Regions from separate parts of the Rugamonas sp. FW305-51 genome, predicted to be linked through region 2. Evidence: predicted binding sites of a transcription regulator. Region 2 holds the regulator's gene; the other holds the start of a gene.
What was found. The regulator sigma-54, encoded in region 2, starts transcription at its own class of promoters, with help from an activator protein. The targets are predictions, from matches to a motif close to TGGCANGNAANCTGCTTT.

Region 1 (3,427 bases), on a different contig from region 2:
AAGATCATCACCGACCCTTGCGCGCCTTGCGGCGGCGCGGGCCGCATCAAGCGCAACAAGACGCTGGAAGTGAAGATTCCGGTCGGCATCGACAACGGCATGCGCATCCGCTCGTCCGGCAACGGCGAACCGGGCACCAATGGCGGCCCGTCGGGCGACCTGTACGTGGAAATCCACATCAAGCCGCACGCCGTGTTCCAGCGCGAAGGCGACGACCTGCATTGCGAAATGCCGATTTCGTTCGCCAAGGCGGCCCTGGGCGGCGACATCGAAGTGCCTACCCTGTCGGGCAAGGTATCGTTCACGATTCCTGAAGGCACCCAGTCGGGCAAGACCTTCCGCCTGAAAGGCAAGGGCATCAAGGGCGTGCGTTCCGGCTATGCGGGCGACCTGTTCTGCCACGTGGCCGTGGAAACCCCGGTCAAGCTGACGGAGAAGCAAAAGGACATGCTGCGCGACTTCGAAAAGCTCACCACCGAGGGCGGCGCCAAGCACAGCCCCCAGAGCAAGACGTGGAAAGACAAGGTCAAAGACTTCTTTGAGTGATTTCAGGTAGAATTCGCCCCACCCATCCAGGACGCTTCGGCGTCCGCTGACAGACCGCCGCCATGCCCTTCGGGGCAGACCGGCGGTTTTATTATGTTGAGAGGACGAAATGAGCGAGCAAGTGATCGGTAATTCCCCCCTGCAAGACCTGCTGCGTAACAACCGCCAGTGGGCCGAATCGGAGGTCAACCGCGATCCCGAGTTTTTCAAGCGTCTGGCCCAGCAGGCTTCGCCCGAATATCTGTGGATCGGTTGTTCCGACAGCCGGGTGCCGGCGAACGAGCTGCTGGGCCTGGCGCCGGGCGACGTGTTCGTGCACCGTAACATCGCCAACGTGGTGGTACACTCGGACTTGAACTGTCTGTCCGTGCTGCAGTTCGCCATCGACGTGCTCAAGGTCAAGCATGTGATCATCGTGGGCCATTACGGCTGCAAGGGCGTGCACGCGGCCATGACGGGCACCCGTGTGGGCCTGGCCGACAACTGGCTGCGCCACGTGCAGGATGTGCACCAGAAGCATGAACGCTACCTGGGTGACGTGCTCCCCAGCACTGCCCGCTCCGAGCGCCTGTGCGAGCTGAACGTGGTGGAGCAGGTGGTCAACGTGTGCCAGACCACCATCGTGCAGGACGCGTGGGACCGGGGGCAGGAACTGACCGTGCACGGCTGGGTCTACGGCCTCAAGGATGGCTTGTTGAACGACCTGGAAATGACGGTCAGCGCCGGCCACGACCTGGCGCCGCGCCTGGCCGCCCGCCTGCAGAAGTACGACGAGCAGGGCTGACGCCGCCGCCGGGGCAGCGCGCCCCGGCCATTTGACGTGCGTGGTGCAGTTCTTGCTTATGCTATTGTCATGAAGCTTAACATTTGCACGCCATGAATCCCCGGCTGCCACCAGAACCAGCCATGCGCAACCTCCGTATCGTTATCGTCAACACCGTCATCACGGCCGCCAACGCGGGCGACGTGGCCCAGCGCGCCCAGGCGGCGCGTTCCCAGGCCCTGCGCGAGGGCTTGCAGGAAGCGGGCTACGACATCGTCGCCTCGCTGCCGGCCGATATGTATCTGCCCGACCAGATTGCCCAGCTGCAGCCGGACATGATCATCATCGACGCCGAATCCGACGCCCGCGACGTGCTCGAACACATCGTCGTGGCCACCCGCGACGAGCGCCGCCCCATCGTCCTGTTTACGGAAAGCGAGGACGAACAGTCCATGGAACAGGCCATGCGGGCCGGAGTGAGCGCTTACATCGTCGCCGGTCTCAAGGCCGACCGCATCAAGCCCGTGCTCAACGTGGCGCTGGCGCGCTTCAAGCAGGAGCAGAAGCTGCTGACGGAACTGTCCGACACCAAGCACAAGCTGGCCGAGCGCAAGGTGATCGAGCGGGCCAAGGGCTTGCTCATGGCCCGCCACCGGCTGACGGAAGACCAGGCTTACCAGAAGCTGCGCAACATGGCCATGAACAAGAACCTCAAACTGGCCGAAATCGCCCAGCGCATCCTCGACGTCGAGGACTTGCTGGGCTAAGCGACGTCCAAAATGGTGCGCAGCACGAAAACAGTGCGTTTTTCCCGGTCGCCGGGCGGCCAATTCCCCTCAAATGCATGGCATGGTCCTTGCACTCCCATAACGTAGCGAGTCTGGCCAATGGCGGCCGGGCAGCACGAGACAAGGGCGTCTCTTCCGCATGATGGCTGTCATGCCGGAGGACGCCTTTTATTTTTTGCCGACGGAGAGACTTTGCGATGACACGCACCCAGCAGACTACCGGAAAGATCAGCGGAGCGCGGCCATGAGCAGCATGCTGAAACCGGAAAAACAGACCGTCAGGATAGGCTTCAATCCCCTGACCGACTGCGCCACGGTCGTCATGGCATCCGTGCTGGGCATGGATGAAAAATACGGCATCAAGATCGTGCTGCGCAAGGAAGCGTCGTGGGCCGGCGTGCGCGACAAGCTCGTCAGCGGCGAGCTCGATGCGGCCCACCTGCTGTACGGCATGGTCTACGGCGCCCAGCTGGGCGTGGGCTGGCAGCAGAAGGACATGGCCATCCTGATGAATTTGAACCGCAACGGCCAGGCCATCACCTTGTCGCGCCGGCTGGCCGAGCAGGGCGCCGTGGACGGCCCCTCGCTGGCGGCCCTGATGCGCGGCGCGCCCCGTACTTACACCTTCGCCCAGACTTTCCCCACCGGCAACCATGCCATGTGGCTTTACTACTGGCTGGCCGCGCACGGCGTGGACCCGATCCGCGACGCGCGCGTGATCACGGTGCCGCCCACCCAGATGGTGGCCAACCTGAGTGCCGGCCACATGGACGGCTTTTGCGCCGGCGAGCCGTGGGGCCACCGGGCCGTGGCCGACGGCGTGGGCATCACGGCCGCCACCAGCCAGCAGATCTGGCCCGACCACCCGGAAAAGGTGCTGGCCGCCACAGGCGCCTTCGTCAAGCACCATCCCAATACCTGCCGCGCCCTGGTGGCGGCCGTGCTGGACGCGGGCAAGTGGATAGAGGCGGCGCCGGCCAACAAGCTGGCCGCGCTGGAAATTTTGGCCGGCCACAGCTACGTCAACACCAGCCGCGACGTGATCGCGCCGCGCGCCCTGGGCCATTATGAGAACGGCCTGGGCGAGAGCTGGCAGGACCCGTATTGCCTGCAGTTTTACGCGGGCGGCGCGGCCAACTTCCCCTATCTGTCGGACGGCATGTGGTTCATGACTCAGCTGCGGCGCTGGGGGCTGGTCACGCAGGACCCCGAATATTTGGCCGTGGCCAGCAATGTGCACCAGATCGGCCTGTACCGCCAGGCCGCCGAGATGAGCGGCACGCCTGTGCCCGACAGCATGCTGCGCAGTTCCAAGCTGATGGACGGCATC
Region 2 (3,427 bases):
GCATGGACATGCAACGCTGCGGCAGCACCCTGATCGTGCGCGGTCTGCAAAAGAGCTACGGCAAGCGCCAGGTGGTGCACGACGTCTCGCTGCAGGTCGAGTGCGGCGAAGTGGTGGGCCTGCTGGGCCCCAACGGCGCCGGCAAGACCACCTCGTTCTACATGATCGTGGGCCTGGTGCCGTCGGACGCGGGCACCATCGACATCTCGGGCGTCGACATTTCGTCGCTGCCCATCCACCGGCGGGCCGTGATGGGCCTGTCCTACCTGCCGCAGGAAGCGTCCGTGTTCCGCAAGCTGACGGTGGAAGAAAACATCCGCGCCGTGCTGGAAATCCAGCAAGTGAACGGCAAGCCTTTATCCAAGGCCGAAATCGATGAACGGCTCAATACCCTGCTGGCCGATCTGCAAATCGAGAAGCTGCGCGAGAACCAGGCGCTGTCCCTGTCCGGGGGCGAGCGGCGCCGGGTCGAAATCGCGCGCGCACTGGCGACCAATCCCCGCTTCGTGCTGCTCGACGAACCATTCGCCGGGGTCGACCCGATCGCCGTCATTGAGATCCAGCGCATCGTGCGCTTCCTCAAGGAACGCGGCATCGGCGTGCTGATCACCGATCACAATGTGCGCGAGACGCTGGGCATCTGCGACCGCGCGTATATCATCAACCAGGGCACGGTATTGGCGTCAGGCCGGCCAGACGACATCATCGCCAACGAATCGGTGCGTCGCGTGTATCTGGGTGAACACTTCCGTATGTAAGGTATGTAAGTAAAGCCATGAAACAGTCATTGCAACTGCGCACTTCGCAGCACCTCGCGCTGACCCCGCAACTGCAGCAATCGATACGCCTGCTGCAGTTGTCCACGCTGGAGTTGCACCAGGAATTGGAACAGCTGCTGACCGACAATCCGCTGCTGGAGCGGCTCGACGATCCGCTCGACCATTCCGTGCGGCTGCTGGCCGACGGCGCCATCAGCCAGCAAAGCGCGCCGGCCGAGGCGCCGCCCGAAGGCCCGCCCGGCCAGCAGCAGGATGCGCCCGCGCCGGCCGAGGCCGAGCCGTTCGAGGGCGCCGACGGCGACGCCGCGCCCGAGGGCGACATGGACTGGAGCGACGCCGGGCGCAGCAAGACGCCCGACGACGAGGACTCCCGGCCCCAGCTCGAAGCAAACCACTGCACCCTGCGCGAACACCTGATGGAGCAGATGCGGGTGACGGTGCTGGAAATGCGCGACCGGGCGCTGGTGGAAATCATCATCGACGCGCTCGACGAAAACGGCTACCTGGAAGAACCGCTGGAAGAAATCCTGGCCCGCCTGCCGGCAGAACTGGACATCGAGCCCGAGGAGCTGCAGACGGCCTTGTCGTTATTGCAAAGTTTCGACCCCGTGGGCGTGGGCGCCCGCAACGCCTCCGAGTGCCTGGCGCTGCAGATCAAGCGCATGCCGCACGTGCCGCTGGTGACGCGCCGCATGGCGCTGGCCATCGTGGAACAGCACCTGGCCTGGTTCGCCCAGCGCGACTTCAACAAGCTCAAGAAGGCCATGCAGTGCGACGACGAGGACTTGCGCGAAGCGCAGGCCGTGATCCGCCAGTGCAATCCGCACCCGGGCGCCGCGTTTGCCTCGGACGTGTCGGACTACGTGGTGCCGGACGTGATCGTCAAGAAGGCCCGCAACGGCTGGCAGGTCACCTTGAACAACGACGTCATGCCGCGCCTGCGGGTCAACGCCATGTACGCCAACCTGCTCAAGCAGGGCAAGGGCGAGGGCGCCATGGGGGCCCAGCTGCAGGAAGCGAAATGGCTGATCAAGAACATGCGCCAGCGCTTCGACACCATCCTGCGCGTGGCGCAAGCCATAGTGGAACGGCAAAAGAATTTTTTCTCGCACGGCGCCGTTGCCATGAGGCCCCTTGTGTTGCGTGAAATTGCTGATACACTGGGACTACACGAGAGTACTATTTCTCGGGTAACAACTCAGAAGTATATGCTGACCCCGCATGGCATGTTTGAGTTGAAATATTTCTTTGGCAGCCATGTCGCCACCGAAGCGGGGGGAGAAGCATCATCGACGGCGATACGTGCACTGATCGTGCAATTGACAGGAGCAGAAGACCCTAAAAATCCTTTATCCGACAGTAAGATTGCGGACATGCTGGGAGAACAAGGCATGGTGATTGCGCGACGAACTGTTGCCAAATATCGCGAAGCATTAAAGATCCCGCCAGTCAGTCTCCGCAAGTCTTTGTAGTTATCTGGTTCCTGCGCGCCCGGCCTGAAAGGGCAGCGCACTGACCGTAAGCGACATCATCTTTAGGAGTGTGTATGAATCTCACCATCAGTGGACATCATCTCGAAGTGACCCCAGCCATTCGCGAATATGTGCAGAACAAGCTGGAGCGCATCAAACGCCACTTCGATCAAGTGATTGATATTGCTGTCATCCTGACCGTAGATAACCTCACCGAGAAAGAGAAGCGCCAGAAGGCAGAGATCAATTTGCGCATGTCCGGCAAGACCGTGTATGTGGAGAGCCTGTCGCAAGACCTGTACGCCGCCATCGACACCCTGATCGACAAGCTTGATCGTCAGGTCATGAAATACAAATCCAAAGTTCAGGAACACGGCCACGATGCGATCAAGCATCTGCCGGACACCTTCGAACCCGCCGCCACCGCATAAGACGGTCCCGGCTTGAGAAAACAAAGGGCGCATCTGGCGCCCTTTTTTGCGGCCCTACGTCGCGTACTTTTCGTCTAAACCGTATAAATGGTATAAACCGTATGCGTGCTGGGGGTCAGTTCTGCGGCGCGCTGCGCGCCATGCACTCGGCGAACAGCGCCATATCGATATTGCCACCGCTGACGATCACGCCCACTTTTTTGCCGCGGATATCGACCACCCCGTTCATGGCCGCAGCGGCGGCCAGCGCACCGGCGCCTTCCACCACCATCTTCATGCGCTCGGCGAAGAAACGGATCTGGCTGCGCAGCTGGTCGTCGTTGACGGTGACGATGTCGCGCACGTGGGTCTGCAGGATGGGCAGCACCAGCTTGCCGATGTGCTGGGTCTGGGCGCCGTCGGCGATGGTGTCGGGCACCTCGATGTGGACGATCTGGCCGCTGCGCAGCGAACGCTGGGCGTCGTTGCCCGCCTCCGGCTCGACGCCGATCACGGCGCAGCGCGGCGACAGCGTGGCCGCCGCCAGCGCGCTGCCCGACAGCAGGCCGCCGCCGCCCGTGCTCACGAACAGGTAATCGAGTTCGCCCACGCTGTCGAACAGTTCCTTGGCGGCCGTGCCCTGGCCGGCGATCACGTGCGCGTGGTCGTAGGCGGGGATCACGGCCAGGCCGCGTTCCTGGCCCAGGCGGGCGGCGATCACTTCGCGGTCTTCCGTCTTGCGGTCGTACAGGATGATCTCGGCGCC

Region 1: a site for sigma-54 is predicted at 2,155-2,172, ahead of AC3WOS_RS20040 (CmpA/NrtA family ABC transporter substrate-binding protein). Genes of this name have one in related genera too.

Annotation. Positions count from the first base shown of each region.
Region 1 is NZ_JBYSZG010000032.1:57,744-61,170, reverse strand. Features, by position in the region: gene dnaJ (molecular chaperone DnaJ) at 1-546, shown strand, start outside; gene can (carbonate dehydratase) at 656-1,330, shown strand; gene AC3WOS_RS20045 (ANTAR domain-containing response regulator) at 1,453-2,076, shown strand; gene AC3WOS_RS20040 (CmpA/NrtA family ABC transporter substrate-binding protein) at 2,342-3,427, shown strand, end outside.
Region 2 is NZ_JBYSZG010000041.1:22,440-25,866, reverse strand. Features, by position in the region: gene lptB (LPS export ABC transporter ATP-binding protein) at 3-758, shown strand; gene AC3WOS_RS22465 (RNA polymerase factor sigma-54) at 776-2,251, shown strand; gene hpf (ribosome hibernation-promoting factor, HPF/YfiA family) at 2,326-2,682, shown strand; gene AC3WOS_RS22455 (threo-3-hydroxy-L-aspartate ammonia-lyase) at 2,798-3,427, opposite strand, start outside.